2 linked regions of the Variovorax paradoxus genome follow. The protein of the gene in region 2 binds, or shares a complex with, the protein of the main gene of each other region. Links are inferred from orthologs where the notes say so. Each region holds a gene or a part of one and is shown on either strand. Other genes may lie near its edges. The genes, in order: tsaD and tsaB.

Region 1 (14,309 bases), 2.0 Mb from region 2 along the record:
TGCACGCGTGGGTACCCCACGAAGGCGTCGATTCGCTCGCCGCACTGATTGCGCAGGCGCAGGCCCGCTGGACGCGCGAGGCCGCGCTGCGCACCGAGCTCGACGGCCTGCGCACGCGCATGGACGAGCGCAAGTGGGTCGACCGCGCCAAGGGCCTGCTGATGTCCGCGCGCGGCATCGGCGAGGACGAAGCCTTCGGCCTGCTGCGCGGTGCCGCAATGCACGCCAACCTGCGGCTGGGCGAGGTGTCGCGCTCGGTCATCGAAGCTGCGCAGTGGGCCGAGGCGATCAACCGCGCGGGCCAGCTGCGCATGCTCTCGCAGCGGCTGGTGCGGGTGGCGGCGCAGCTCGCGGCCGGTATCGATGCGCAGCGTGCGCGCGTGCTGCGCACGCAATCGACCGAGCGGGTGCAGCAGACGCTGGATCATCTGGCGGCCCTCGAGCTGGGCCCGGCCGGCGTGCAGGCGCTCGGCGAGGTGCAGGCCGCGTGGACTGGGCTGGCTGCGCTGCTGGGCGCCAAGCCCGCGTCGACGGGGCTTGCTGCGATCGATGCGCGCGGTGAGGCCTTGCTGTCGGCGGCCGAATCCCTGACGGATGCGCTGGAGGCTTCGGGCGCGCGGCGCGCGCTGCGCATCGTCAACATCTGCGGACGGCAGCGCATGCGCGCGCAGCGGCTGGCGAAGGATGCATTGCTGGCCTCGACGCTCGCGGCCGGCGCCTCGCGCGACCGGCTGCTGCCGACCATGAACGAGTTCGAAGCCGCGCTGCTGGAGCTGGAGCGCGCACCGCTCAGCTCCCCCGAGATCCGCGCCGGGTTGGTGAGCGCGCGCGACGAGTGGCTGCGCCTCGTCGGCGGCGTGCAGGCGCTCGACAGCCCCGAAGGGCGCGCCACGCTGGTGCGTTCCAGCGAGGCGCTCGTGGACACCTTCGAGCGCCTGACCGGGTGGTACGAGCACAGCCTGCAGGTCATCATGTCTTGACGCCCGTGGTGCTGCGCCTGCGGGGTCAGGCCGCGGCCTTCTCCACATGCGCCTGGCGCGTGTAGAGAAAATCGATCACCGCCTTGCGTGCGTGCACATAGGCCGGGTCTTCGGCCAGCGCGACGCGGTTGCGCGGGCGCGCGATGTCCACCGCCAGCACCTCGCCGATGGTGGCGGCCGGGCCGTTGGTGAGCATCACGATGCGGTCGGACAGCAGCACGGCCTCGTCGACGTCGTGCGTGACCATGACGACCGTGCTGCGCGTCTTCTGCACGATGGCGAGCAGTTCGTCCTGCAGCTTGGCGCGGGTGAGGGCGTCGAGGGCGCCGAAGGGCTCGTCCATCAGCAGCACCTTGGGCTCCATCGACAGCGCACGGGCGAGGCCCACGCGCTGCTTCATGCCGCCCGAGATTTCGCCGGGCCGCTTCTGCGCCGCGGGCGTGAGGCCCACCAGCGCGAGCGCCGCATCGGTGCGTTCGCGCAGCTGCGCCTTGCTCTCGGTGGCCGCGAACACGCGCTCGACCGCGAGGTACACGTTCTCGAAGCAGGTGAGCCAGGGCAGCAGCGAGTGGTTCTGGAACACCACGGCGCGCTCGGGGCCCGGGCCCTTGATCTCCTTGTTGGCGCACAGCAGCACGCCCTGCGTGGGCGTGGTCAGGCCGGCGATGAGGTTCAGCAGCGTCGACTTGCCGCAGCCCGAGTGCCCGATGAGCGTGACGAACTCGCCCTTGGCCACGTTCAGGTTCACGTCGCGCAGCGCGACGAAGCGACCCTTGGGTGTCTTGAACGCCTGCTCGACGCCGTGGATCTCGATGTACTTCGAATCGTCGTTCATGATTTCACCTCTTCGAACGTGAATGCGGTAGCGAGCTTGATGAGCGCGAACTCCAGCACCAGACCGACGATGCCGATCACGAAGATCGCGATGATGATGTTGGCGACGTTGAGGTTGTTCCACTCGTCCCACACCCAGAAGCCGATGCCGACGCCGCCCGTGAGCATTTCGGCCGCGACGATCACCAGCCACGCGGTGCCGACGGCGAGCCGCACGCCCGTGAGCATGTAGGGCAGCACGGCCGGAAAGAGGATCTTGGTGAGGATCTTCCATTCGCTGAGGTTGAGCACCTTGGCCACGTTCATGTAGTCGCTCGGCACGCGCTGCACGCCGACCGCAGTGTTGATGACCATCGGCCAGATCGAGCAGATGAAGATGGTCCAGATCGCGGCCGGGTTGGCACCCTTGAACACCAGCAGGCCGATGGGCAGCCAGGCCAGCGGCGACACGGGGCGCAGCAGGCTGATCAGCGGGTTGAACATGCGCGAGAGGAACTCGAAGCGCCCGATGGCAAAGCCGGCCGGAATGCCGACCGCCGCCGCGAGGCCGAAGCCCAGTGCCACGCGCTGCAGCGACGAGAGCACGTTCCAGCCCACGCCCTGGTCGTTCGGACCCTTGCTGTAGAACGGATCGCTGAACACCGTGAGCGCCTGCTGCCAGGTGGCGAGCGGCGTGGGGAAACCGGTGGTGCTCTTCATGGCCACGATCTCCCAGACCAGCACCAGCAGGCCGAAACCCAGGAGCGGCGGGAGCACGCGCATCCAGAAGGCGCGCAGGTCGAGAGGCGTGCGTGGCTTCTTCTCTTTCTCCGCGCGGGGGAGCGGGGCGGCCTTGGCGTGGGCCGCACCCTCACCCCGGCTCTCTCCCGCATGCGGGAGAGGGAGGGATGCGTTCAGGGGCGAGTGAAAGACGGCGCTGACCATGGTGTGTTTCTCCTCGAACATCAAACGTGCAACTTGAACGAGTCCGCGTACTTCTTCGGGTCCTTGCCGTCCCAGACGGTGCCGTCGAAGAGCTTGCTGCTGCGCATCGTGTCCTTGGGCACGGGCGTCTGCGTGGCGGCAGCGGCCTGCTTGTAGATGTCGATGCGGTTGATCTCGGTGGCCACCTTCAGGTAGTCGGGGTGCTCCTTCAGCAGGCCCCAGCGCTTGTGCTGCGTGAGGAACCACATGCCGTCCGACAGGTACGGGAAGTTCACGGCGCCGCCGTTGTAGAACTTCATGTGGTTGGGGTCGTCCCAGCTCTTGCCCAGGCCGTTGACGTAGCGGCCCAGGATGCGCTGGTTGATGGCGTCCACGCTGGTGTTGACGTAGCTCTTGTCGGCGATGGTCTCGGCCATCTTGTTCTTGTTCTGCAGGCCGGCGTCGATCCACTTGCTGGCCTCGAGGATGGCGGCGGTGACGGCGCGCGCGGTGTTCGGGTACTTCTTCGTGAACTCCGCGGTGCAGCCGAGCACTTTCTCGGGGTGGTCCTTCCAGATGTCCTGCGTGGTGATCGCCGTGATGCCGATGCCGTCCATGATCGCGCGCTGGCCCCAGGGCTCGCCCACGCAGTAGCCGTCCATGTTGCCCACGCGCATGTTCGCGACCATCTGCGGGGGCGGCACGGTGATGTTCTTCACGTCCTTGAATGGGTCGATGCCGGCGGAGGCGAGCCAGTAGTACAGCCACATGGCGTGCGTGCCGGTGGGGAAGGTCTGGGCGAAGGTGTATTCGCGCTTCTCCGTCGCAATCAGCTTGGCGAGCGAGGCCGCATCGACCGCGCCCTTGTCGGCCAGCTTCTTCGAGAGCGTGATCGCCTGGCCGTTGTTGTTGAGGGTCATGAGCACGGCCATGTCCTTCTTGGGGCCGCTCAGGCCCAGGTGCATGCCGTAGACGAGGCCGTAGAGCACGTGCGCCATGTCCAGGTCGCCGTTGGAGAGCTTGTCGCGCACGCCGGCCCAGCTGGCTTCCTTGCTGGGCACGATCTTCACGCCGTACTTCTTGTCGATGCCCAGCACCGAGGCCATCACCACGCTGGCGCAGTCGGTCAGCGGGATGAAGCCGATCTTCACTTCTTCCTTCTCCGGCTTGTCCGAGCCCTGGGCCCAGACGGCGGCGCGCAGCGCGGGGTCGATGCCCACGGCGCCGAGGGCGGCGGCCTGCAGCACGCGGCGCCGGCTCAGTTTGGTTGTCAGCAGCAGATCGGACATGGGCGGGGCTCCAGAAGTGAAAGACAAAAACGAAAAGGCGTCCGCACCGCGCAGGGGCCGCTCGTGAACGAGCCCTTGCGGGATGGGGACGCCTTTGTCCGGATCGGTGGGCCGCACCCGCCGTTGGGTGCAACCTGCCTCAAGACCTTGCGGTCTGTGACAAGCTCCATGCAAGCGGTGTGCCAGCCCGGAATCGCCGTTGGAAGCTATGGAAAAGATAGCTGGCAAGGCGCGCCGGTGCAGGGGAAAGTTCCTGCCGGCCTGCGAAACCGGGCGACGCACAACTGTTGTGCGCTGCACCAATCCAAGCGGCCCGGGTCAGCGCCGCGGTGCAGGTTCGAGCGGCAGATAGTCGGCCATGGCCAGCATCGACTCGGCCACGTCGACAAGGCGGCGCTTCTGGTTCATGGCGGTCTGGCGCAGCATCTTGTGCGCCTCGGCCTCGCTCAGGCGGCGGTGCGCCATCAGCAGGCCCTTGGCGCGCTCGACGATCTTGCGTTCGTTGAGCGAGGCGCGCACGGTGTCGAGTTCGTCGCTCATGGCCTGCAGGCGCTGCGACTGCTCCTGGACCATGTCGAGCACCGAGCGCTCGAGGTGGTGCCCGAGCTGCGCGGGCGTGGCATCTTGCGCTTGGGCATCGTCGAAGAACAGCGCGCCGCCGGCCTGCGGGGCCAGCGTGCCGAGCAGTTGCCGGTACGCGGCCAGCTCGCTGCGTGCCTGGGCGGTCTTGTGGTCGCACAGCGCGCGCAGGTCGGCGGAGAGGCGGTTCTCGACCGTCTGCATGGCGTCGATGCGCCGCGTGCAGCAATCGAACCAGGCCTGGCTCAGCAGCGCATCGGCCGGCACCGAGGTGGCGCCCTTGCGGCGCAGGCGTTCGAGCTCGGCCAGCACGGTGTCGGACTGGCTGTCGTGCCAGAGCGCGCGCACGGCGTCGCCCGAGAAATCGATGAACACCTGGAAACAGCGTTCCTGCGACTCGATGAGGTGCCGCCATTGCTGGCGCTGCGCCTCGTCGCCGCGGCCCAGTGCGAGCGCGGCGGCGCCGAAGGCGCGCTCCTGGCCCGCGAACTCCTTGCCCTGCATGAAGTTGAACATCGCCACCAGCAGGCGCGAGATTTCGGGGTCGGTGGCGCCGTCGGCCGCCTCGAAGACCACGGCCAGCAGGCCGGCGACCAGCTTGGCGAAGGCGGCCACGGCCTGCGCCGGCTGGAGGCCGAGCGCGTCGATGCGCTGGCGCAGCGCGGGCAGGGCGTCCAGGCCGGGCAGCACCCAGGCGATGCGGCTGAACAGGCGCGCGCCGTGGCCGGCGCCCACCACGCGGTGGTGCTCGGCCTCGAGCCGGTCGAATCCGGCACGCACCTGCTGTTCGAGCGCGAGGCATTCGGCGATCTGCGGGCCGCGCTGGTCGGCGAAGCGCCCGCCGTGCGAGGCGAGAAACACGTTCGACATGCCGCGCTCGCGCTGCAGCGCATGCACGAGCCGCCCGATCGCGCCGACCAGCTCGCTGGTGCGCGCGAGCTGGTCCAGCGCGTCGATCTCGCATCGGCGCGCGGCGATCAGGAAGTTCAGGCCGGAAGTCATTCGTGGGGGAGTGGGGAGGGCGCACCCCACTCGTGCAACTTCCGTGCCTCGCTTGCCCCTTCGCGGGCGCCGCCGACGGGCGACCCCTACACTCGGCGCCATGCTCTTGTTGGGAATCGAATCATCCTGCGACGAGACCGGCGTGGCGCTGGTCGAGTCGCACGGCGACGCGCTGCCGCTGCTGCGTTCGCACGCGCTGCACAGCCAGATCGCCATGCACCAGGCCTACGGCGGCGTGGTGCCCGAGCTGGCCAGCCGCGACCACATCCGCCGCGTGCTGCCGCTCACCGAAGCCGTCATGGCCGAGGCCGGGCGCTCGCTCGCCGAGATCGACGTGGTGGCCTACACGCGCGGCCCGGGCCTGGCCGGCGCGCTGCTCGTGGGCGCGGGCGTGGCCTGTGCGCTCGGCGTGGCGCTGGGCAAGCCGGTGCTGGGCGTGCATCACCTCGAAGGGCATCTGCTGTCGCCGTTCCTGAGCGCCGATCCGCCCGAATTTCCGTTCGTGGCGCTGCTGGTGTCGGGCGGCCACACGCAGCTGATGCGGGTCGACGGCGTGGGCCGCTACGAACTGCTCGGCGAAACCATCGACGACGCGGCCGGCGAGGCCTTCGACAAGAGCGCCAAGCTCATGGGCCTGCCGTATCCCGGCGGCCCCTGGCTCGCGAAGCTGGCCGAAGACGGCGACGCCGCGGCCTTCAAGCTGCCGCGACCGCTGCTGCACAGTGGCGACCTCGACTTTTCGTTCGCCGGCCTGAAGACGGCCGTGCTCACGCAGGCCAAGAAGCTCGGCGACCAGCTCGACGTGCGCAAGGCCGACCTGGCGGCGTCCACGCAGGCGGCGATCGTCGAGGTGCTGCTGAAGAAATCGCTCGCGGCGCTCGACCAGACCGGCCTGAAGCGGCTGGTGGTGGCGGGCGGCGTGGGGGCCAACAGGAACCTGCGCGAGCAGCTGAACGCGGCGTGCGCCAAGCGCAAGGTGCGTGTGCATTACCCCGAGCTGCACCTGTGCACCGACAACGGCGCCATGATCGCCATGGCCGCCGCGATGCGGTTGCAGTCGGGCCTGTCGCAGGCCTCGGAGCGCTACGCCTTCGATGTCAAGCCGCGATGGCCGATGGCATCGCTGATGACGCCAGAGACGCCACTGCCGGAAACCGCCTAGCCGGCGCGCGTGCGCCGCGCCCCAGCGCGGGCAGCGGCAGCACGTCGAGCACATTGCGCCAGAGCTGGCGCCACTCGGGCCAGTCGTGGCCGCCTTCGGTGGTGAACACGCGTCCCGGCGGCAAGGCGTCGGCCAGCAGCTTGTGATTGCTGGCAAAGCGGTCGGCCAGGCCGAAACCCAGGTACAGCGGCGGCAGGTCTTTGTCAGGCTTGGGCGCCAGGTACTGCTGGAAGAAGGGCCAGAGCTTGCGGTCGGGTTCTTCGTCGGGCTGCGGCCCGGTGGGCGCCTGCCAGGCGCGCAGGCCGCCGGCCTTCTTGATCTCCGCGCCGAGCACGCGGCGTCCGAGGTAGGGCGCCAGCGCCACGATGCCGTCCACCGAGCCCGGCCGCGCCAGTTCGTGGATCAACGCGCCGAACCCACCGATGGAAATGCCGACCAGCCAGATCGAGGTGTAGCCCTTGGCCCGCTGGGGCTCGATGACGTCGGCGTGCAGCCTCTCGCTCAAAGTCTGGTCGTAGTAGTAGGAGACGTCTGCATCCACCAGCAGCGCGTCGGCGGCCAGGTGCCGCTCGCGCACCGCACTGATGAAACCCTCGCGCTCGAACTCTTCGGGCTTGAGGTAAGCCCCTGGCAGGAAGATCAGGAGCGTGTCCGATTGTTCGGTGTCATTGGCTGACTGCAGGTGCGTTTTCATGGTGCCTTGAGGCACACCCGCTGTCCGCACCGCCCCGGGAACTCGATGCGTTTACGAGATGCCCACGAAGAAGAAAGTACTAATAAATCGTCACATCATGTGACGTTATACGGCACTATTGTGAATACGACGCTTGTTTAAAGTCAAAACAAGCTGTCACTAACATTTTCTTCGTGGGGGCATCGCTCGGACTAGTTGATCTGCAAGTTCGAAACCTGGCTTGCCGGCACCAGCTTGCCGAGCTTCAGGGTCAGCACGCCGTTCTCCAGCTTGGCGTCGCTGGTGGCCAGGTCGATGGCTTGCGGCAGCTCGTAGGCGAGCTTGATCTGGCGCTTGGCTTCGGCCTTGCTCTCGATGCGGACCACGGCGCCTTCGATGGCCACCGACAGGTCTTCACGCGACAGGCCGGGCACGTCGAGCGACAGGGTCCAGCTCTTGTCGTCCTGCTCGACCAGGGGAGAGCGGCGGGCGCCGGCAAAAGCCTCGTTCACGAAGCGCTCGAAAGCGCGGTCGTGGGCACGGGGAGCGAAATGCGCGGTGCGCAGGGTGGGGGCGAAAAACATGGCTGAAACTCCTGGATGAATGAACACAACGGGGACATGGAATGTGTGTCCCTTACACTGCGCGGCCTTTCCATCGTGAGTGCCGCTTGACACCTCATCTAGGCGCATCGGCACGCGTTTCAAGACAATGAAATCCCCCTTTATTTGGCGCCGCCAGGCCTTGAAATTCGCAGCGGCGGCGCTATGCGCGACCCCGTTCGCCGGCTTCGCGCAGGCCCCGCAACCCGCGCCCATCCGGCTGGCGCTCATCGAGAGCATGAGCGGCCCGTTTGCCAACACCGGCGAGGCCGTGTTTCGCAACCTGCTGTGGGCCGTGGAGCGCGTGAACGCACGCGGCGGCGTGAAGCTGCCCGGCGGCGCACGGCCGCTGCAGCTCGACCGCTACGACAGCAAGGGCCAGAACGAAGAAGCACTGTCGGCACTGCGCGCGGCCATGGACGACGGCACCCGCATCGTGCTGCAGGGCAACTCGTCGGTGACGGCGGCGGCGCTGATCGATGCCATCGACAAGAACAACGAGCGCGACCCCGCGCGGCGCGTGATCTTCCTGAACTACTCGGCGGTCGATCCGGTGCTGACCAACGAGCGCTGCAGCTTCTGGCACTTCCGTTTCGACGCCCATGCCGACATGCGCGTGGCCGCGCTGATGGACGTGGTGAAAGACGACGCGGCGCTCAAGCGCGTCTACCTGATCGGCCAGGACTACAGCTTCGGCCAGGCCGTGCTGCGCGAATCGCGCCGCCAGCTCGGCGCGCAGCGCCCCGAGGTGGAGATCGTCGGCGACGAGTTGCACCCGATGGGCAAGGTGAAGGACTTCGCGCCCTACGCCACCAAGATCCTCGCCAGCGGCGCGCAGGCCGTGGTCACCGGCAACTGGGGCAACGACCTCACGCTGCTCGTGAAGGCCGCGCGCGAAGCCGGATTCAATGGCACCTTCTACACCTTCTACGGCAACGCACTGGGCGCGCCCGCCGCCATCGGCGATGCAGGCATCGGCCGCGTGGTTGCGGTGGCCGACTGGCTGCCGAACGTGCAGACGCCGCAGTCCGAAGCCTTCTACCGCGCGTTCCGCACGCGCTTTCCGCGGCCGGCCGACGACTACGTGCACATGCGCATGCAGTTGCTGGTCGAGTCGCTCGCGCAGGCGCTGGAACGCGCGGGCAGCACCGAGGCCGTGCCGCTGGCGCGTGCGCTGGAGCAGGCCGACGTGAGCCTGTACGGCCAGCGCGGCCGCATGCGCGCGGCCGACCATCAGTTCCAGCAACAGCTCGTCGTCGGCGTGATGGACAAGCAGGGCAAGCCCGGCGTGCAGTTCGACGTCGAGGGCTCGGGCTACGGGTTCCGCGTGATCAAGACGATCGCGCCCGAGCGCGCCGAGCAGCCGACCTCTTGCAAGATGAAGCGCCCTTGAATGGCCTTTGAGCGAACGACACCCGACAGCACAGGAACTCCCAGACATGCGTGAAGCCATCCACCACCTCGAAGCCTCGAAGATCCGCGAAGTCGCCAATGCCGGCATGGGCCGCGACGACGTGCTCGCCTTCTGGTTCGGCGAGAGCGACGAGGTCACTCCCGAGGTGATCCGCCAGGCGGCCATCGAGTCGCTGCAGCGCGGCGAAACCTTCTACGCGCACAACCTCGGCCTGCCCGAACTGCGCGAAGCCATTGCGCGCTACACGAGCCGCCTGCATCCGGCGGTCGAGGCCTCGCGCATCGCCGTCACTTCGGGCGGCGTGAGCGCGCTCATGCTCGCGGTGCAGGCGCTGGTCGATGCGGGCGACGACGTGGTCGCCGTCACGCCGGTGTGGCCCAACCTCACGGCGCAGCCGGCGATCATGGGCGCGCACGTGCGCACCGTGTCGCTGGTGCCGGTGAACGGCGAGTGGACGCTCGACCTGCCCGCACTGCGCGCCGCGGTCACGCCGAAGACGAAGCTGCTGATCGTCAACGCACCGAACAACCCCACGGGCTGGACGATGACGCGCGACGAGCAGCAGGCCGTGCTCGACCACTGCCGCGAGACCGGCACCTGGATCCTGGCCGACGAGGTGTACGAGCGGCTGTACTTCGAGCCCACACCGAATGGCTGTGCGCCGAGCTTTCTCGACATCTCGACGCCGGACGACCGCCTGGTTGTGACGCACAGCTTCTCGAAGAGCTTCCTCATGACCGGCTGGCGCCTCGGCTGGCTGGTGCTGCCGCCGGCGATGGTCGACGGCATCGGCAAGCTGATCGAGTTCAACACCTCGTGCGCGAGCGTGTTCACGCAGCGCGCCGCCATCGCGGCGCTTGAGCACACGGCCGACATTACGCCGCGTGTGGTCGCACACCTGAAGCAGTGCCGCGACACGCTGGTGCCGCTGCTGGCGGCCCTGCCGGGCGTGCAGGTGGCGCCGGCCAAGGGCGGCATGTATGCCTTCTTCCGGCTCGAAGGTTTTGGCGATTCGCTCGAGCTCGCCAAGCGCCTCGTCGCCGAAGCGGGCCTGGGGCTCGCACCGGGCAACGCCTTCGCGCCCGAGGCGCAGGGCTGGCTGCGCTGGTGCTTCGCGTCGAAAGACCCGCAGCGGCTGGTGCAGGGCGTCGAGCGGCTGCGCGGCTGGCTGGCGAAGCAGCAGGGCTGAGGTTTTTGGGCATGGCGTCGAGCTCCACGCCCGTCGATGCCGTGCGCATCCGCGGATCGGCGCTGCCGGGCCTGCAGGCGATCGCGGCCGAATCGAACCGCAGCTTTCCGCGCCACATGCACGACGTGTTCGGCATCGGCGTGATGGACTGCGGCGGACAACGCTCGGCCAGCGGGCGTGGCGCGGTCGAGGCGGTGCGCGGCGATGTCATCACGGTGAATCCGGGCGAGGTGCACGACGGCGTCGCGATGCGCGGCGAGGCGCGGGCTTGGCGCATGCTGCATCTGGCGCCTGCACTGCTGTCGGAGGGGGTGCCGTCGGGGTTCGAGCTGACGCGGCCTGTGTTGAGCGATCCGGCGCTGCGGCAGGGCTTTGATCGACTGTTCACGGCCGTCGTCGAAGGGGATGACGCGCTGGCGCTGGAGCAGGGCGTGCTGCAGCTGCTGCGCGATGCGCCTGGCGCGCGGGCTCCTGAGTCATCGCAGCGTGTGGCGCCGGCAGCGATGGAGCGCGCACGGGCTCGTATCGCCGACGACTGCATCCATGCGCCCACGCTCGCCGAACTCGCGCGCGAGGCGGACCTGAGTCGCTACCAGCTGCTGCGCGGCTTCGCGGCGGCGTTTGGACTCCCGCCGCATGCCTGGCTGCAGCAGTGCCGGGTGTCGCGCGCCCGTCGGCTGATCACGCAGGGCAGGGCGCTGGCCGATGCGGCAGCCGACGCGGGCTTCGCCGACCAGAGCCACATGACGCGGGCCTTCGTGCGCTTCCTGGGCTTCACGCCCGGTGCGTATGCGGCCGCGCGCTGCGGCTGACTTCTTTCCTCCCTGCAATTTCGTTCAAGACCGCCGATGCCCTGGCGGGAGACGCTCGCGCCTTTGTGGTTGCCAACGCAATCGGAAGGCGAAGAAACATGTCGGAACGAAGCAAGGGGATGTGGCTGTGCGCGCTCGCGATGGTCACGGTCGGCAGCACGGTGGTCGCGAGCAAGCTCATCGCGAGTGGCCTGCCGCCGTTCACGGCGACCGCGCTGCGCTTTGGGCTGGCGCTGCCCGTGTTCGCGGCGCTCATGGGGTTCATGCGCGTGCGGTGGCCGCGGCCCGATCGCCACGACGCCGTGCTGCTGCTGTGCCAGGCGGCGGCGGGCAGCGTCGGCTACACGGTGCTGCTGATTCTGGGCGTGCGCTGGGCGCCCGCCGCCGACGCGGGCGTGGTGACCGGCACGCTGCCGGCCATGGCCGCGCTGGTCGCTGTGCTGGCGCTGCGCGAGCGACCGGGGCGCTATCTGATCGGCGGGATCGTGCTCGCGAGCCTGGGTGTGCTGGCGATCACGCTGCGTCCGGGTGGGGAGGGCGGCGAGCGCACGCCGACCGCGTTGCTCGGCAACCTGCTGGTGCTGGGGGCGGTGGCGCTCGAGTCGCTCTTCATCCTGCTCAACAAGCGGCTGCGCGTGCCGCTGGCGCCGCTCGTGCAGTCGACGGCGATGGTCGCGCTGGGGCTGCTGCTGTCCGTGGTTCCGGCGCTGCTGGAGCGCGCGTGGCTCCAGCCGGTGCCGGCCGAGGCGCTGGCCGGGGTGGCCTACTACGCGCTGGTGCCGACGGTGGCCGGCTTCCTGCTCTGGTACGCCGGCGCCGCCCGGCTGCGGGGCGCTGAGGCGGCGCTGTTCACGGCGCTGATGCCGGTCTCGGCGCTGGTCCTGGCCGCGTGGTGGCTGGGGGAGGCGGTGGGGTGGGCCCAGATCGCCGGCGCCGCCTGCGTGCTGGGCGCCGTGGGGCTGGTGTCGCTCGACGGAAGGCGGCGGGAAGGAGCGGTCAAGCCGGCCGATGTATACTCCCAAAGCTTTGCATGCCGCAAGGCGCACGGTGAGGGCAGTTCCAGTGCTCACCGCAAGTCAAACATCCCGGAACAAGGAAATTCAACATGATCGCAGCCTCCATCAAGGCCGAAGTTGTCAAAGACAACGCCCGTGCAGCCAACGACACCGGCAGCCCTGAAGTGCAAGTCGCACTGCTGACCGCCCGTATCAACGAGCTGACCCCCCACTTCAAGACGCACGCCAAGGACCACCACGGTCGTCGCGGCCTGCTGCGCATGGTCAGCCGCCGTCGCAAGCTCCTCGACTACCTCAAGTCCAAGGACGCCGAGCGTTACACCGCGCTGATCGCCAAGCTGGGTCTGCGCAAGTAATTCGAATCGCATGAAAAAACGCCTGGGTTAGTCCGCTAGCTCAGGCGTTTTTTACTTCGCGATCCACTTTCGGAGTGCCCAACAGAGCGAAGCTGTGTCATTCCAATGAAGTTCACCCCGAGCTTCGCTGGAATGGCATCGTGTTCTGAGCAGCCTCCGACCCTTGCGAATCCTGTGTGATTCGCTATCAAAATAGGAGCAACAATGAGCCTCTTCAACAAAATCACCAAGTCCTTCCAATGGGGCGACAAGACCGTCGTCATGGAAACGGGTGAAGTCGCCCGTCAGGCCAATGGCGCCGTGCTGGTCGACATCGACGGCACCGTGATCCTGGCGACCGTGGTCGCCTCCAAGTCGGCCAAGCCCGGTCAAGATTTCTTCCCGCTGACCGTCGACTACATCGAGAAGACCTACGCCGCGGGCAAGATCCCCGGCAGCTTCTTCAAGCGCGAAGCCAAGCCCAGCGAACACGAAACCCTGACCAGCCGCCTGATCGACCGTCCGATCCGCCCGCTGTTCCCCGAAGGTTTCCTGAACGAAGTGCACGTGGTGATCCACACCGTGTCGCTCAACCCTGAAGTCGACGCCGACATCGCCGCCATGATCGGCGTGAGCGCCGCGCTGTCGATCTCCGGCATCCCGTTCAGCGGCCCGATCGGTGCCGCCCGCGTGGGCTACATCAACGGCCAGTACGTGCTGAATCCGGGCCAGACGGCCCGCAAGGATTCGCAGATGGACCTCGTCGTCGCCGGCACGCAAGCTGCCGTGCTGATGGTCGAGTCCGAAGCCCAGCAATTGAGCGAAGAAATCATGCTCGGTGGCGTGGTGTTCGGCCACGAACAAGCCAACATCGCGATCAACGCGATCCATGACCTCGTGCGCGACGCCGGCAAGCCGGTGTGGGACTGGCAGGCACCTGCCGAAGACGAGGCCTTCGTCGCCAAGGTCAAGGGCCTGGCCGAAGAAAAGCTGCGCGCTGTCTATCAAATCCGCAGCAAGCAAGCCCGCACGCAAGCCCTGCGCGAAGCCAATGCCAGCGTGATGGCCTCGTTGAAGGAGAGCGGCGAGCCTTTCGACGCCGGCAAGGTCAACGACCTGCTGTTCTCGATCGAATCGAAGATCGTTCGCAGCCAGATCCTGTCGGGTGAACCCCGCATCGACGGCCGCGATACGCGCACTGTGCGTCCCATCGAAATCCGCAACTCGGTGCTGCCCCGCACCCACGGCTCGGCCCTGTTCACGCGCGGTGAAACGCAGGCGCTGGTCATCACCACGCTCGGCACCGAACGCGACGCACAGCGCATCGACGCGCTGGCCGGCGAGTACGAAGACCGCTTCCTGTTCCACTACAACATGCCTCCCTTTGCCACCGGCGAAGTGGGCCGCATGGGCTCGACCAAGCGCCGCGAAATCGGCCACGGCCGCCTGGCCAAGCGCGCGCTCGTCGCCGTGCTGCCGACCAAGGAAGAATTCCCGTACACCATCCGCGTGGTGTCGG
Region 2 (14,486 bases):
ACGCTGATCGTCACGCGCCAGCCCGGCGTGGGCACGGCGGCGGCCGGCGGACAGGACACCATCGGCCTGCGCTGCCCCGCGCACCCGGTGGCGCAGGCGCTGCTCGAAGCCTGCGCCGAGCAGGGCGTGCCCGGCCTCGCGGGCCCGAGCGCCAACCGCTTCGGCCGCGTCAGCCCGACCACGGCGCAGCACGTGCACGACGAGTTCGGCGATGCGCTGCTCGTCATCGACGGTGGCGCCTGCGAAGTGGGTATCGAATCGACCATCGTCGACTGCAGCCGCGGCGCGCCCGTGCTGCTGCGCCCGGGCCTCATCACGCGCGCACAGATCGAGGCCGCCGTCGGCGAGCCATTGCGCGACCGCGAGGTGCTCGACACGCCCGACCCGCGCGCCTCGGGCACGCTGGAGGCGCACTACGCGCCCGACGCCAAGGTGCGGCTCATGGACACCAAGGCCATTCAGACCGGGCTGGACGTGCTCGGCGCCAACGCCGCGCACATCGCCGTGTGGACGCGCAGCAATGTGCGCAGCCGCTCGCAGCGCGTGCTGCTGCGGCGCATGCCCGACGAGGCGGCTGCCGCCGCGCAGCAGCTGTTCGCGGTGCTGCGCGAGTTCGACGCACAGGGCGTGAAGCTGATCTGGGTCGAGACGCCGCCCGACACGCCCGAGTGGGAAGGCGTCAAGGACCGCTTGCAGCGCGCTGCAGCGGCCTGATCAACGCCTTTTAGGCTGCTGCGGGGCTCAGCCCCCGGCCGCCAGCACACCCTGGAAGAATCCGCGCGCTGCCGCCAGGCAGAACGGCGGCGCCAGCGTGCCGTGGTAGGCCGCGGTCACGGCGCGCGCCTTGTCGGCGGCGCTGCCCGGCGTGCTCTGGGCCAGCAGGTCCTTCGCCTGCGCGAAGCCTGCGCGCGCCGCCGAATAGCTGTCGGTGGCGCCGTTGTCTTCCAGGTCGACCACCGCGAGCGCGGCGGCCGGCATGCCCTTGGCGCGGAAGTAGCCGGCCGTGGCGCGGGTGCTCAGGAAGTTCACGGTCGGGTCGTTCGCGCCGCTGCACAGCAGCATCGGCTTGGCCGGCACCCAGTTGCGCAGGTCGTTGGCGATGGCCGCCTTGCGGAAGCCCGTGGCGGGCTTGCAGTCCAGCGGCGAGGCCGAGTTCAGCGACGCGGCCGTGGCCGGCAGCGCGTTGCCGGGGCAGGTGTTCGACTGGATGTCGGTGGCCGCCTGCGTCAGGAAGCTCTGCTTGATGAGGTTGTTGGCGCCGTAGAAGATCGACAGCTCGGGGCTCACCGGACCCGGCTTGCCGTCGGCCGGGAACAGCGCCAGCTGCGGCAGCTTGCCGCTGGAGAACAGCGTGCCCGGCGTGAGGCTCGGCAGCAGCGTCTCGATGCCGGTGGCGTACTGCGCTTCGTAGACGTCGCCGGGGCTGCCGTAGACGTTGCCGAACTGCTGCTGCCAGCTGGTCGACAGCAGCGGCACGAACAGCGTGGAGCCCAGCGCGGGCCAGCCCAGGTAGGTGTAGTCAGTCAGCAGGCTGATGGCCGAGGGCGCGGCCAGCGGGGCCGAGGCCGTCACGGGCTTGCCGGTGGCCTGCATCTCGCGGTGCGCGGCCATCGCCACGTAGCCGCCCTGCGAATAGCCGGTGATGAACAGCGAGCCGGCGTCGTTCGCGCCGATCTCAGAGAAGGTCTTGCGCGCCGCGGTGAGCGCATCGACCATGTCCTTGCCCTGCTGCTCGCCGTTGAGGTACGGGTGGTAGGGCAGCGTCGACTTGTCGTAGCCCGCGTAGTTGGGCGCCACCACGATGTAGCCCTGCGCCGCGAACATGGCGGCCACCATCAGGCCCTCGCCGGCGGCCGGCTGGGTGGTGTCGGTCCACTTGGCGAGGTTGTAGTTGCGCGCGGGCGTGGTGCCGTGCGCGTACAGCACCACCGGGCGCGCGCCGCTGCAGGCGACGTCGGAACCCGAGGGCACCATGATCGCGGCGGTGGCGTTGGTGGCCTCGTTCTTGCCGCCGACGGTGCGGTACTCGAGGTAGCGCATGTCGACGCCGCACTTGGGCGCGCCGGTGACCTGCAGCAACGCCTTGCCCTGGTCGGAGGCCTGCAGGCTGGCCTTGAACTGGTCGGCCGTGAGCTTGGTGCCCTGCTCGGGCGGGCTGGTGACGACCGAGCCGCGCCCGGTGTCGCTGCCGCCGCCCGGCGGCGGAAAGCCGATGCCGATACCGCCCCCACCGCCGCCGCCCCCGCCGCAGGCGGCGAGCAGCAACGCGGTGCCGGCGAGCGTCGCCGTGGCAGTGATTCGGCGAGCCGAGAGGGACGATGGCCGTGGATGCTGCAAGGTCAAGACGCGTCTCCTGGAGAGGTATCGAAACGAACGAGCGTCCCATTCTGGGCAGCGCCACGGCCGCGCGCAAGCCGCGTTTGCCAGCAGAACCTATTCAGTAGCCCGGTAGCCGAATTGGGCCAGGCCCCGTCCGGGTCACTGGTCTTGCGCGGTCCAGTCGATCAGCGCATCGAAGGCGGCGCGCGCGGCGCCGGCGTTCTCGCCGTTGGCGATGGCCACCAGCACGTAGCGCCGGCCGCTCGCGCCGTGCACGTAGCCGGCCACGCCCGACGCGTCGCGCAGCGTGCCGGTCTTCAGGTGGGCCGCGCCGCCCGAGCGCAGCGTGCGCCGCTTCAGCGTGCCGTCCACGCCCATCGCGGGCAGCGAGGCGACCAGCTCGGGCATCACGGGCGAGCGCCATGCCACCTGCAGCATCTTGCCGAGCGCGGCGGCGCTGATGCGCTCGTCGCGCGACAGGCCCGAGCCGTTCTCGAACACCGGCGACGCCTCGCCGGTGCCGATGCGGTCGCGCCACCACTGGCCCATCGCGCTGCGCGAGGCTTCGAAGGTGCCGCGCTGCTTCTGCGTGAGGCCGAGCGTGAGGAACAGCTGCTGCGCCATCACGTTGTTGCTGTACTTGTTGATGTCGCGCACCACCTCGGCCAGCGGCGGCGATTCGAAGTCGAAGGCCGGCTTCAGGCCCGCGGGCACGCGGCCCTCGCGCATCTGGCCGCCGACGCGCCCGCCCATCTCGGCCCACATGCCGCCGATGGCGCGCAGGCTGTAGGTGCGCGGGTCGGCGTACGCCACGGCCCAGCTCTTCTCGCCGCAGCCGGTGGGAAAGCCGCCGTTGAAGCGGATGCGGTTCACGTCGCTGAAGTCGGGCTTGAGCGCACCGCGCCAGTCGCCGCATTCGCCGGGCGCCAGCGGCACGGTCGGCGGCATCGCCACGCTGGCCAGTGGGGGCTCGTAGCTCACGCGCGCGAACTGGCCGGCGCGGTCGGGCGCGAAGGTCATGTTCACCGACTTGAAGTTCACCAGCAGCGCATCGGGCGAGGCGTTGTAGGGGCGCAGCGGCTCGCCGTCGAAGGCGGCCGGGTCGTTCTCGACCGTGGTCTCGAAGGCGCTGCGGTCGATCACGATGTCGCCGCTCACCGTGGTGATGCCCAGGCCCTGCACGTGGCGCAGCAGCAGCCACACGCGCTCGAGCACCAGCTTGGGATCGCCCTGGCCCTTGATGTAGAGGTTGCCGTTGAGCACGCCATTGGCCACCGAACCCTCGACGTAGACGGGCGTGTTCCAGCTGTAGGCCGGGCCGAGCAGGTCGAGCGCCGCGTAGGTGGTCACCAGCTTCATGATCGAAGCCGGGTTCACCGGCACCTGCGAGCGCCAGGCCAGGCGCGGCGCGCGGCCGGCGTCGGCATCGGCCACGAGCAAGGTCACGGCGTCGCGCGACACCTTGGCGCGCGCAAGGGCGGCATCGACCTGGGGCGGAAGGGCTTGCTGGGCGAGGGCGCCGGTCGAAACCAGCAGGGCAAGGGTCAGCGCAAGGGTCTGCGCACGGGGCGCGTGGCGGAAGGCAGGAGGCATCCGCCGATTATCCCGGCGAGAACACGTGCAGCTTCGCGTGGTACAGCAGCATGATCGTCTTGGCGTCGGCGATGCGGCCGTCGGCCACCATGGCCAACGCCTCGTCGATGCGCAGCTCGAGCACCTCGATGTCCTCGCCCTCCTCCGCCAGCCCGCCGCCCGCGCCGACGCGCATCGAGGCCTCGTAGGGCGCGACGAAGAAGTGCAGCTTCTCGGTCACCGAGCCCGGGCTCATGAAGCTCTCGAACACCTTCTGCACCGCGCCGAGCCGGTAGCCCAGTTCTTCTTCGACCTCGGCGCGGATGCGTTCCTCGGGCGCGGCGTTGTCGAGCAGGCCCGCGGCCGCCTCGATCAGCAGGTCGTCGTGGCCATTCACGAAGGCCGGGTAGCGGAACTGCCGCGTGAGCAGCACCGTGCGCTGGCCGAGGTGGTAGGGCAGCAGCGTGGCGCCATTGCCGCGGTCGTAGGTCTCGCGGTGCATGCGCTGCCATTCGCCGTCATTGCGCCGCCAGTCGAAGGCGGTGGTGCGCAGCGTGTACCAGTTGTCGGACAGGAGGGTGACTTCGTGCACCCGGACGCGGTCGTGAATGGTCATGGCGGCGAGCATAAAACCTGATTCGTGCAATATCAAGAAGATTCGTGCATTAGCGTGCAATCCCGCTATCATCGACCCATGCTCACCCGCCCGCGCAAGCAACACATCCTCTCGGTCCTGCGGCGCGACGGCCAGGTCATCGCCAAGGCGCTCAGCGAAGAACTGGCCCTGTCCGAAGACACCATCCGCCGCGACCTGCGCGAGCTGGCGGCCGAAGGGCTGCTGCAGCGCGTGCACGGCGGCGCGCTGCCGGTCGCGGCGGCCGAGGCCGACTTCACCGGGCGTCAGCAACTCGCGCCCGACGAAAAAATGGCCATCGGCCGCGCCGCCGCGCGCCTCGTGAAACCGGGGCAGGTGGTGTTCATCGACGGCGGCACCACGGCCGTGCAGTTGGCGCGCCACCTGCCGCCCACGCTGCAGGCCACGGTGGTCACGCACAGCCCCTCGGTGGCGGTCGAGCTGCAGGCGCACGCCGGCATCGAGGTGGTGCTGATCGGCGGGCGCCTCTTCAGGCATTCGATGGTGGCGGTCGGCGCGGCGGCCATGGCGGCCATTTCGCGCATCCATGCCGACACCTATTTCATGGGCGTCACCGGCGTGCATGCCGAGGCGGGCCTGACCACGGGCGACGCGGAAGAGGCCGAGATCAAGCGCGCGCTCATGGCCGCGGCGGCCGAAACCGTCGTGCTGGCCTCGTCCGAAAAGCTCGGGGCCGCGTCGGCCTGGGTGGTGAACCCGCTGGCGGACGCAACGCAGCTGCTGGTGGCGCCGCAGGCCCCCGAGCAGGCGCTGGCGCCGCTGCGCGCGGCCGGCCTGGCGATCCTGCGTGCCGACGAGGCTGCTTGATTCGCCCCGCCCCTGCGCGGCCGAGGTCCGCCCTCGATAATGGCGGGATGCCCGCCGCGCCCCCGCAGACCTCCCCGCCCCTCCTGTCTCCCCGCATGCTCGGCATCGGCGCGGCCGTGGTCACCGTCGTGGTCTGGACCGCCTTCATCCTCATCGCGCGCGCCTCGGCCGCACGTTCGCTCACGCCCTTCGACCTCGCCTTTGCGCGCGTCTGCGGCGCCAGCCTGGTGCTGGTGCCCTGGGGCGCGTGGCTGGCGACGAAGCACCGCGGCGCGGTGTCGTCGTTCTTCGGCCTGTCGCCGCTGTCGCTGCGCGTGACGGCCACGGCCGGCATCTTCGGCGGCGTGGCCTACGCGCTCATCGCGTACAGCGGCTTCTTCTTTGCGCCGGCCGGCCATGCCGCCGTGCTGATGCCCGGCAGCCTGCCGCTGTGGACCACGCTGCTGGCCGCGCTGGTGCTGCGCGACCGCATCACGCCCACGCGCGCCATCGGCCTGGCGATGATCGTCGCGGGCGACCTCGTGGTCGGCGGGCGCAGCCTGCTGCATGCCTTCGAGGGCGGCGAGGTCTGGAAGGGCGACCTGATGTTCATGGGCGCCGCCTTCTGCTGGGCCTGCTACAGCATCGTGGCGCGCCGCCACGGCCTGGACGCGGTGCGCGCGACCATCGCCATCACCGTGTTCGCGCTCATGACCTATGTGCCGGTCTACACATTGCTCGTGGCCTCGGGCGCGGTCGTGAGCCACATCGGCAGCGCGCCGTGGGGCGAGGTCGCGTTCCAGATGGCCTTCCAGGGCCTCGGCTCGGTGGTGATCTCGGGCATCACCTTCACCAAAATGATCCAGCACTTCGGCCCCGTGCGCACCACCATGATCACGGCGCTGGTGCCGGGCCTGTCGGCCTTCGGCGCGGTGCTGTGGCTGGGCGAACCGATGCACTGGAGCCTGATCGCCGGGCTTGCGCTGGTGACGGCCGGCATCCTGTTCGGCGTGCGCAAGGCCGCGGCCGTGCGTGCGGCGCCGGTCTGCCCGACGCCGTGCCCGGCAGGAATGGGGCGTCCGAATGTCTGACAAGTTGCTGGCCTTCGACACGAGCACCGAGCACCTGTCGGTTGCGGTGCGCCACGGCGACCGCGTGCTGGCGCACAGCGGCGTGGGCGGCGCGCAGGCGTCGAGCACGCTGCTGCCGCTGATCCGCCAGCTGCTCGCCGACGCGGGGCTCGTGCTGGCCGAACTCGACGCCATCGTCTTCGGGCGCGGCCCGGGCTCCTTCACCGGCCTGCGCACCGCCTGCTCGGTGGCGCAGGGCCTGGCCTTCGGCGCCAAGGTGCCGCTGCTGCCGGTCGACACCCTGCTGGCCGTGGCCGACGAGGCGCGCCATGCCTTCGGCGCGCAGCGCGTGGTGGCCGTGCTCGATGCGCGCATGGACCAGCTCTACGCCGCGCACTACGACTTCGACACCGCCGGCCCGTTCGGCGGCGACCCCGAGCCGCTGCTGCTCGCCCCCGAGGCGCTCGAGGTGCCGGCCGGCTGGGCGCTCGCCGGCAACGCCTTCACCGCCTACGGCCCGCGCCTGGCGCCCGCCACGGCCCGCCACGAGGTGCTGCCCACGGCCGCCGCCATGCTGCGGCTGGCGCCCGCGTTGCTCGCGGCCGGACGCACCGTGCCCGCCGCGCAGGCCTGGCCGCTCTATGTTCGCGATAAAGTGGCGCAAACCACTGAGGAACGCGCCGCCATCAAGGCTGCTGCCGTTCCGCCGAACCCCGCATGAGCGCTGTCCTCCAGTCCGTCGAAGCCCGCCTTGAACCGCTCACCGTCGAGCGGATCGACGCCGTGTGCGCGGTCGAGCAGACGGCCTACACGCACCCCTGGACGCGCGCCAACTTCACCGATTCGATGGCCGTGGGCTACCACTGCCAGTGCCTGCTGGCGCCCGGCGTGGCGGCGGGTGTCGAATCGCCCTGCACCAGCCTGGGCGAAACGCTCATCGGCTACTTCGTCGCCATGAAGGGCGTCGACGAGGTGCACCTGCTCAACATCACCGTGGCGCCGGCTTTCCAGCGCCAGGGCTGGGCGCCGCTCATGCTCGAAGCGCTGGCCGGCTGGTCGCGCGGCGAGGGCGCGCTGTGGCTGTGGCTCGAGGTGCGCGAAAGCAACCGGCGCGCGCTCGACATCTACCTGCGGCAAGGCTTTCGCAGCGTCGGCGTGCGCAAGGGCTACTACCCGGCGTTCGACGGCAAGCGTGAAGACGCGGTCGTCATGAGCATGCGCCTCAACGAAACAGGCTCCGCCTGGGGAGCTTTGCGATGACGGACACCGCCGCTGTACACACCCTGCGCCTGGACGCGCGCCAGCGCGCCATGCTCGACGAGATGGGCGTGAAGGTCTGGTGGCCCGTGCCGCCGGAACCCGAGATCGAAGTCGAAGCCGAGCCGGAGGCTCCGGTGGCCGCTGATTCCGGCATGCCCGACATGCCCGAAGGCCCGCCGCTGGAGCTCGACGATCGCGATCAGTCCTACGACGCGCCCCCGCCGCCGTCCTCGCCGCGCCCGGCACCGGCGCCCGTCGCCCGCCCCGTGGCTGCCCCGGCACCGCGTCCCGTCGCGGCACCGCCCGTGGCGCAAGGCGCCGCCGTGCTGGTCGAAGCGCCCTGCCGCCTGTACGCCGACAAGGCCGATGCCACGGCGCCGGTGCAGGGCGGCTGGCTGGTCGTGGCCGACATGCCGCCCGAGGCCGACGGCCGCCACGGCGAGCCTTTCGCAGGCGATGCCGGCCGCCTGCTCGACAACATGCTGCGCGCGCTGAAGCTGCACGACGGCCGCACGCCCGTGCACCTGATGCGCACGCACCGCGGCGTGGCCGCCGGCCAGCCCGGCAGTCCGCAACCGATCGACGTGGCCTTCGACGCCCACGCGGCGGCGCTGGCGCCGTGCGTCGTGCTGGCGATGGGCCCGCTGGCTGCGCAGAGCCTCATGCAAAGCCGCGATCCGCTGGGCAAGCTGCGCGGTCGCGCCGTGCCGCTGGCGTCGGCGAACGGCGTGCCGGTGGTCGCCACGTACCACCCCGCCTACCTGCTGCGCAACCCGGCCGACAAGGCCCGCGCCTGGGCCGACCTGTGCCTGGCGGCAGAGCAGGCCACCCCCACGGCCTGAGGCCTGCGGGCGGGGTCCGTAAAATCGGGCCCCATGACTTTCCTCGACAAGCTGGCCGCCGCACAGCAAACCAACGGTTCGTTGCTCTGCGTGGGCCTCGACCCGGAGCCCGCCAAATTCCCGGGGGCGTACAAGGGCGACGCCAGCCGCATCTATGACTTCTGCGCGCGCATCGTCGACGCGACGGCCGACCTGGTCATCGCCTTCAAGCCCCAGATCGCCTACTTCGCCGCCCACCGCGCCGAAGACCAGCTCGAACGCCTGATGGAGCACATGCGCCGCAACGCGCCCCATGTGCCCACCATCCTCGACGCCAAGCGCGGCGACATCGGCTCCACCGCCGAGCAGTACGCACTCGAAGCCTTCGAGCGCTACGGCGCCGACGCCGTGACCCTGTCGCCCTTCATGGGCTTCGACTCGGTCGCGCCCTACCTCAAGCACGAAGGCAAGGGCGCCTTCCTGCTGTGCCGCACCAGCAACCCCGGCGGTTCCGACCTGCAGGGCCAGCGGCTCGCGAGCGTCGAGGGCCAGCCCTTCCTGTACGAGCACGTCGCCCGTCTGGCGCAGGGCCCATGGAACCTCAACGGCCAGCTCGGTCTCGTGGTGGGCGCCACCTACCCGGCCGAGATCGAGCGCGTGCGCGAACTCGCGCCGACGGTGCCGCTCTTGATCCCGGGCGTCGGTGCCCAGGGCGGCGACGCGGTCGCCACGGTGCGCGCCGGCTGGCGCGCCGATGCGCCGATCATCGTGAACTCGTCGCGGGCGATCATCTATGCCTCGTCGGGCGAAGACTTCGCCGACGCGGCGAAGAACGCCGCGCGCACCACGCGCGACGCGCTCGAAGCCGCCAAGCCTTAGTTTCTGCGGAGTCGAGTGAACGCCTCGAACTCCCAATTGCGCATGCCCAGCAGCAGGGTGTAGCCCTCGCGGTCCTTGGCCGACAGTTTCTGGTCGGTCTGGTGCTGCTGCGCAAAGTCTTGCGCCACGCGCTGCAAGCGCTCCAGGAAGGCCGGCGCCAATGACCGGCTGATCGAGCCGTGCACCAGCAGCAGGCCTTCGGCCGGGCCGTCGAAGCCGCCCTTGTAGTAATCGAGCACCACGTTCTCGCGGAAGAACTCCATCACCGGGCCGTGCGGGCGCCAGCGGAAGGTTTTCGCGAGCTTCAGGCGATACCGGTTGAGCGGACGCAGCTCGATGATGCCGATGCGGTCCAGCTGCGCCAGGCAGCCGATGCACTCGGGCTCGGTGATCCGGTACGACGCCACGATCTGCTCCAGCGTCCACTGGCTCAGCACGCTGATCGCCACCAGCAGCAGCTTCTTGTCCTTGACCACGGCTTTTTCCTGCTCGTGCGTCAGCTCCTTCAGCAGCGGCTGGGCGTCGGCCACGCGCCGCGCCAACTCGGCGAAATCGATCTTCAGGGCGCGGCAGATCGCGTCGACGCGCGACAGCGGCATGTCGCTCTTGGCCAGCATGCGCTTGACGCTGGACTCCGCCATGTCCAGCGACCGGGCCAGGTCGGCATACGTCATGCGGGCGCTTTTGAGTTCGTTCTTGAGGGCCTGGACCAGGTCGACGGTGGTACTCATGTAGGTGGCAGTGCGGGTTGAAGGTATAGAAAAAGGATACCGAAGGGTGTGAAATAGTGCCTCGTATCGATTCTCGATGCCTGGGGGAGGGCTGGCAACTAAATTCCACCCGCCAGACACCACCCCCACCGAGGAACGCCATGCTTTTGCCCACCCTGACACGCCGCGAACGCGGACTGTTGTTCACCTTCGCGCTGCTCCTGCTCATCGCCTTCTTCGGCCCCGCGCTGCCGGCCGCCGACGTGGCGATCGCCTCGGTGTTCGCCGACAACCGGCCGCTGCTGCACCTGCCCAACGCGATGGACGTGCTGAGCAACCTGCCGTTCCTGGCGATCGGCTGCCTGGGGCTGTACCGGCTCAACCGCATCGACCGTTCGCACCAGGAGGCGCTGGCCGGGTTCCCGCTGGCACCGCCCGCCAACGACCCGCCCGACAACACGCTGGACTGCGCCTGGCTGTTCTTCGCCGGCCTGATCGCCACCGCCGCGGGCTCGGCCTTTTATCACCTGCTGCCCGACGCGCCCCGCCTCGCCGCCGACCGCGCCGGCATGGCCGTGGCCTTCGCGGGCCTGATCGGCATCGCCGTCTGCGAGCGCGTCAGCCAGCGCGCCGGCTGGCCGGCCGCCTGGTTCGTGCTTACGGCCGGCCTGCTGGCGGCCGAGGTCTGCCAGGAAACCGGCAACGTGCTGCCCTGGGCGCTGGTGCAGTTCGGCGGCATGGCGGTGGTGCTCACGCTGGCGCTGGCCACGCCGATGCGCGGCGCCGTCGGGCTCAAGCTGGGCTGGGTGATCGCGTTCTACGCGGTGGCCAAGGCCTTCGAGCTGGGCGACCACGCCATCTACGAAGCCACCGGCCACCTCGTGTCGGGCCACACGCTCAAGCACCTGGTGGCGTCGCTGGCCGGCCTGCCCGTGCTGATGGCGCTGAACCGCCTCGAAAAGGGCTGGCGCGCCACCCTGCTGCGGCACAATCCCGACCCTGCCGCCGTCGCGGCATGACGCGGCCTGACCACGGGAACGCCGTGGCGCAACGGTAGAAGACAAAGAGGAGATTGCATCGCATGACAACCCCCGCCGCCGCCGCGCCCGCGCCCGTGGTTCATGAGGCCAACGCCCACGCCAACCAGTTCGCGCTGCTCGGCCAGCGACGCTTCGCACCCTTCTTCTGGACCCAGTTCGCGGGGGCCGCGAACGACAACCTCTTCAAGTTCGCCTTCACCGTCATGGTGACCTACCAGCTGCAGCTCAGCTGGATGCCGCCCGCGATGGCGGGGCTGGTGATCGGTGCGCTGTTCATCCTGCCGTTTTTGCTGTTCTCGGCCACGGCCGGGCAGCTGACCGACAAGTTCGACAAGACGAAGATGATCCGCTTCGTCAAGAACCTCGAGATCGCGATCATGGTGATCGCCGCCTGGGGCTTCGTGCGCGCCGACGCGGTGGTGCTGCTGGCCTGCGTGTTCCTCATGGGGCTGCACTCCACGCTGTTCGGGCCGGTCAAGTTCGCCTACCTGCCGCAGGTGCTCGACTCGCGCGAGCTCACGGGCGGCAACGGCATGGTCGAGATGGGCACCTTCGTTGCCATCCTGCTGGGCCAGGTGGCGGGCGGGTTGCTGGTGGCAATGCCGCAGATCGGCCACACCACGGTGGCCGTGGCCTGCCTGCTGCTCGCGCTGGTGGGGCGCGGCGTGGCGCAGGCCATTCCGCCCGCGCCGGCCACCGACCCGAGCCTGGTCATCAACTGGAATCCCTTCAGCGAAACCTGGCGCAACCTGATGCTGGCGCGCGAGAACATCGTGGTGTTCCGCTCGCTGCTCGGCATCTCGTGGATGTGGTTCTTCGGCGCGGTGTTCCTGAGCCAGTTCCCGAGCTTCGCGAAAGAAGTGCTGCATGGCGACGAGCAGGTGGCTTCGCTGCTGCTGGTGGTGTTCTCGGTGGGCATCGGCGTGGGCTCGCTGCTGTGCGAGACGCTGAGCCGCCGTCAGGTCGAGATCGGCCTCGTGCCGCTGGGCGCCATCGGCATGAGCGTGTTCGCCATCGACCTGTACTTTGCCTCGCGCGCCTTGCCGCCTTCCGCCGGCATGGGCCTGGGCGCCTTCGTGAACCAGGCCGCGCACTGGCGCGTGATGGCCGACCTCGCGCTGCTGTCGCTCTTCGCGGGCCTGTACAGCGTGCCGATGTATGCACTGATCCAGCTGCGCAGCCAGCCCACGCACCGCGCGCGGATCATCGCGGCGAACAACATCCTCAACGCGCTCTTCATGATCGGCAGCTCGGTGCTGGCGGGCGCGCTGCTGGGCGCGGGCTTCACCATTCCGCAGATCTTTTTGTTCACCGGCATCGCCAATGCGGTGGTGGCGTTCTACATCTTCATGCTGGTGCCCGAGTACCTGCTGCGCTTCGTGGCCTGGGTGCTGTCGCGCTTCGTGTACCGCTTCGACATCAAGGACGACCAGCACATTCCCACCGAAGGCGCCGCCGTGCTGGTGTGCAACCACGTGAGCTTCATCGACGCGGTGCTGCTGATGGCCGCGAGCCCGCGGCCCATCCGTTTCATCATGGACCACCGCATCTTCAAGGTGCCGGTGCTCGGCTGGCTGTTCAAGCTGGCCAAGGCCATTCCGATCGCGCCGCAGAAGGAAGACCCGGCCGCGTACGAGGCGGCCTTTGCAAAAGCCATCGGCGTGCTGCGCGAGGGCGACCTGCTCGCGATCTTCCCCGAAGGCGCGATCACGCGCGACGGCGAGCTGCAGCCCTTCAAGGGCGGCGTGATGAAGATCCTTGAAGGCGCGCGCGCCGAAGGCATCGAGCCCCCGGTGATTCCGATGGCGCTGACCAACCTCTGGGGCTCGTACTTCAGCCGCATCGAACTGCGCGGCGGCCAGCAGGTTGCCATGGCCAAGCCCTTCCGCCGCGGCTTCTTCAGCCGCGTGGGCCTGCGCGTCGGCCACCCCGTGCCGCCGCAGGAAGTGCAGCCGGAGACGCTGCGCCAGCGTGTGGCGGGCCTGCTGACGACTTGAGGCGCGCGAAAGTATCTCGTCGGGATACTGCGGGAGGACAGCGCCGCAACTGGTTGAAGTATCCGAGCCCCGCGGCGTGAAGGCGAACCATCATTCGCTCACCTTCACTGCGCCGCGAGGCCTTCATGCAACCCCTCTCATCCCCCACCGTTTCGATCGTCCAGCGCGGCCTTCCGGCTTCGCGCAAGACCACCCTGACGCAGTCGATGGCCGCGCTGGCCTTCGCCGTCTGCGCCGCGTTCGCGGGTGTGGCGACGCCGCTGCCCGCACAGGCGCAGAGCGAGGCCTCGACCGCGTTGTCGCTGCTGCCTGTGGCCTCGGTGGTCGGTGCTGCGTCTGTCGTCGGTGCATCGGCCACCGCGGTGGTCGCCGTGCCTGCGGCGCTGTCGGTGGGCGGTTCGGTGCTCACGGTGATCGCGGTCGAGGCCTCGGTCGATGGCACCGTCTATCTGCTCGAGCGCGCCTCGGACGGCGCCCGCGCCAGCGTCAAGGTGATGGGGCGCGCCACCCGTGGCGTGTCGGTGGTCGCCGGCACGGCCGTGGTCGTGAGCGTGATCGGCACGGGCGTCGTGCTCTCGACCGCCGGCGAGGTGCTGGCCTTCGTGCCCAATGCGGTCGGCCGCGCACTGCTCCACAACGAAAGACTGTCGTGAAACCCGCCGTGCGCCCCGCGCTGCTGCTGGCATTCGCCATCGCAGCGGTGCTGCCGCTGCAGGCGAACGCCGGCCGCTCGTGCGAACAGGTCAAGCCGACGCCGGCGTTGATCGTCAAGGGCATGCAGCTGGCCGAGCGCACCTCGCAGCAGCTCGATGCGAGCGGCGCGCGCGTGGTCATCCTGGCGCGCGCCGGGCAGGACCTGGGCAAGTACGGCCTGCGCTATTCGCACCTGGGCATCGCCTACAAGACCGACGAGGGTCCGTGGCGCGTGGTGCACAAGCTCAACCACTGCGGCACGGCGGTGGCCGCGGTCTACCGGCAGGGGCTCGGCGAGTTCTTCCTCGACGACCTGTGGCGCTACGAGGCCGCGTGGTCCATGCCCACGCCCGCGGTGCAGGCGCAGCTGATGGCCGCGCTGCGCGAGCCCGATGCGCGCCTCGTGCGCCTGAACGCGGCGCCCTACAGCATCGTGAGCTACGCCTGGGGCCAGAAGTACCAGCAGTCGAACCAGTGGGCCCTCGAAACCCTGGCCGCCGCGATGGAGCCCGCCACCATCGGCACCCGCGCGCAGGCGCAGGCCTGGCTGCAGTTCAAGGGCTACGAGCCGACCACGCTGAACCTCGGCCCACTGACCCGCCTGGGCGGGCGCGTGGGCTCGGCCAACATCGCGTTCGACGATCATCCGAACGAGAAGCGGTTTTCGGACCGCATCGAGACCGT

The links.
Region 1: the proteins of tsaB (region 2) and tsaD are in contact, whole or in part, in a solved structure (PDB 4WQ4), measured with the Escherichia coli proteins. The link is inferred for Variovorax paradoxus from one-to-one orthologs.

What each region holds. Positions count from the first base shown.
Region 1 is NZ_CP045644.1:3,798,473-3,812,781, forward strand. What follows is about bases 4,913-7,718. They hold tsaD (tRNA (adenosine(37)-N6)-threonylcarbamoyltransferase complex transferase subunit TsaD), read left to right. Parts: upstream 4,913-5,687; coding sequence 5,688-6,749; downstream 6,750-7,718. Other genes in these bases: GFK26_RS17320 (nitrate regulatory protein), read right to left, coding at 4,913-5,587; GFK26_RS17330 (alpha/beta hydrolase), read right to left, coding at 6,685-7,443; GFK26_RS17335 (Hsp20/alpha crystallin family protein), read right to left, coding at 7,635-7,718. Also shown: GFK26_RS17300 (type IV pili methyl-accepting chemotaxis transducer N-terminal domain-containing protein), read left to right, coding at 1-980; GFK26_RS17305 (ABC transporter ATP-binding protein), read right to left, coding at 1,006-1,815; ntrB (nitrate ABC transporter permease), read right to left, coding at 1,812-2,738; GFK26_RS17315 (CmpA/NrtA family ABC transporter substrate-binding protein), read right to left, coding at 2,759-4,006; more of GFK26_RS17320, read right to left, coding at 4,325-4,912; more of GFK26_RS17335, read right to left, coding at 7,719-8,006; GFK26_RS17340 (branched-chain amino acid ABC transporter substrate-binding protein), read left to right, coding at 8,134-9,417; GFK26_RS17345 (pyridoxal phosphate-dependent aminotransferase), read left to right, coding at 9,464-10,627; GFK26_RS17350 (AraC family transcriptional regulator), read left to right, coding at 10,639-11,439; GFK26_RS17355 (DMT family transporter), read left to right, coding at 11,538-12,548; rpsO (30S ribosomal protein S15), read left to right, coding at 12,545-12,811; pnp (polyribonucleotide nucleotidyltransferase), read left to right, coding at 13,016-14,309.
Region 2 is NZ_CP045644.1:1,803,195-1,817,680, forward strand. Bases 5,287-8,269 are described here. They hold tsaB (tRNA (adenosine(37)-N6)-threonylcarbamoyltransferase complex dimerization subunit type 1 TsaB), read left to right. Parts: upstream 5,287-6,415; coding sequence 6,416-7,123; downstream 7,124-8,269. Other genes in these bases: GFK26_RS08185 (DeoR/GlpR family DNA-binding transcription regulator), read left to right, coding at 5,287-5,353; GFK26_RS08190 (DMT family transporter), read left to right, coding at 5,449-6,423; rimI (ribosomal protein S18-alanine N-acetyltransferase), read left to right, coding at 7,120-7,662; GFK26_RS08205 (uracil-DNA glycosylase family protein), read left to right, coding at 7,659-8,269. Also shown: GFK26_RS08165 (L-threonylcarbamoyladenylate synthase), read left to right, coding at 1-714; GFK26_RS08170 (alpha/beta hydrolase family protein), read right to left, coding at 742-2,337; dacB (D-alanyl-D-alanine carboxypeptidase/D-alanyl-D-alanine-endopeptidase), read right to left, coding at 2,479-3,912; GFK26_RS08180 (GDP-mannose pyrophosphatase), read right to left, coding at 3,920-4,507; more of GFK26_RS08185, read left to right, coding at 4,586-5,286; more of GFK26_RS08205, read left to right, coding at 8,270-8,504; pyrF (orotidine-5'-phosphate decarboxylase), read left to right, coding at 8,538-9,362; GFK26_RS08215 (helix-turn-helix domain-containing protein), read right to left, coding at 9,359-10,093; GFK26_RS08220 (hypothetical protein), read left to right, coding at 10,234-11,091; GFK26_RS08225 (MFS transporter), read left to right, coding at 11,154-13,109; GFK26_RS08230 (hypothetical protein), read left to right, coding at 13,316-13,762; GFK26_RS08235 (DUF2145 domain-containing protein), read left to right, coding at 13,759-14,486. UniProt on the Escherichia coli protein: Required for the formation of a threonylcarbamoyl group on adenosine at position 37 (t(6)A37) in tRNAs that read codons beginning with adenine.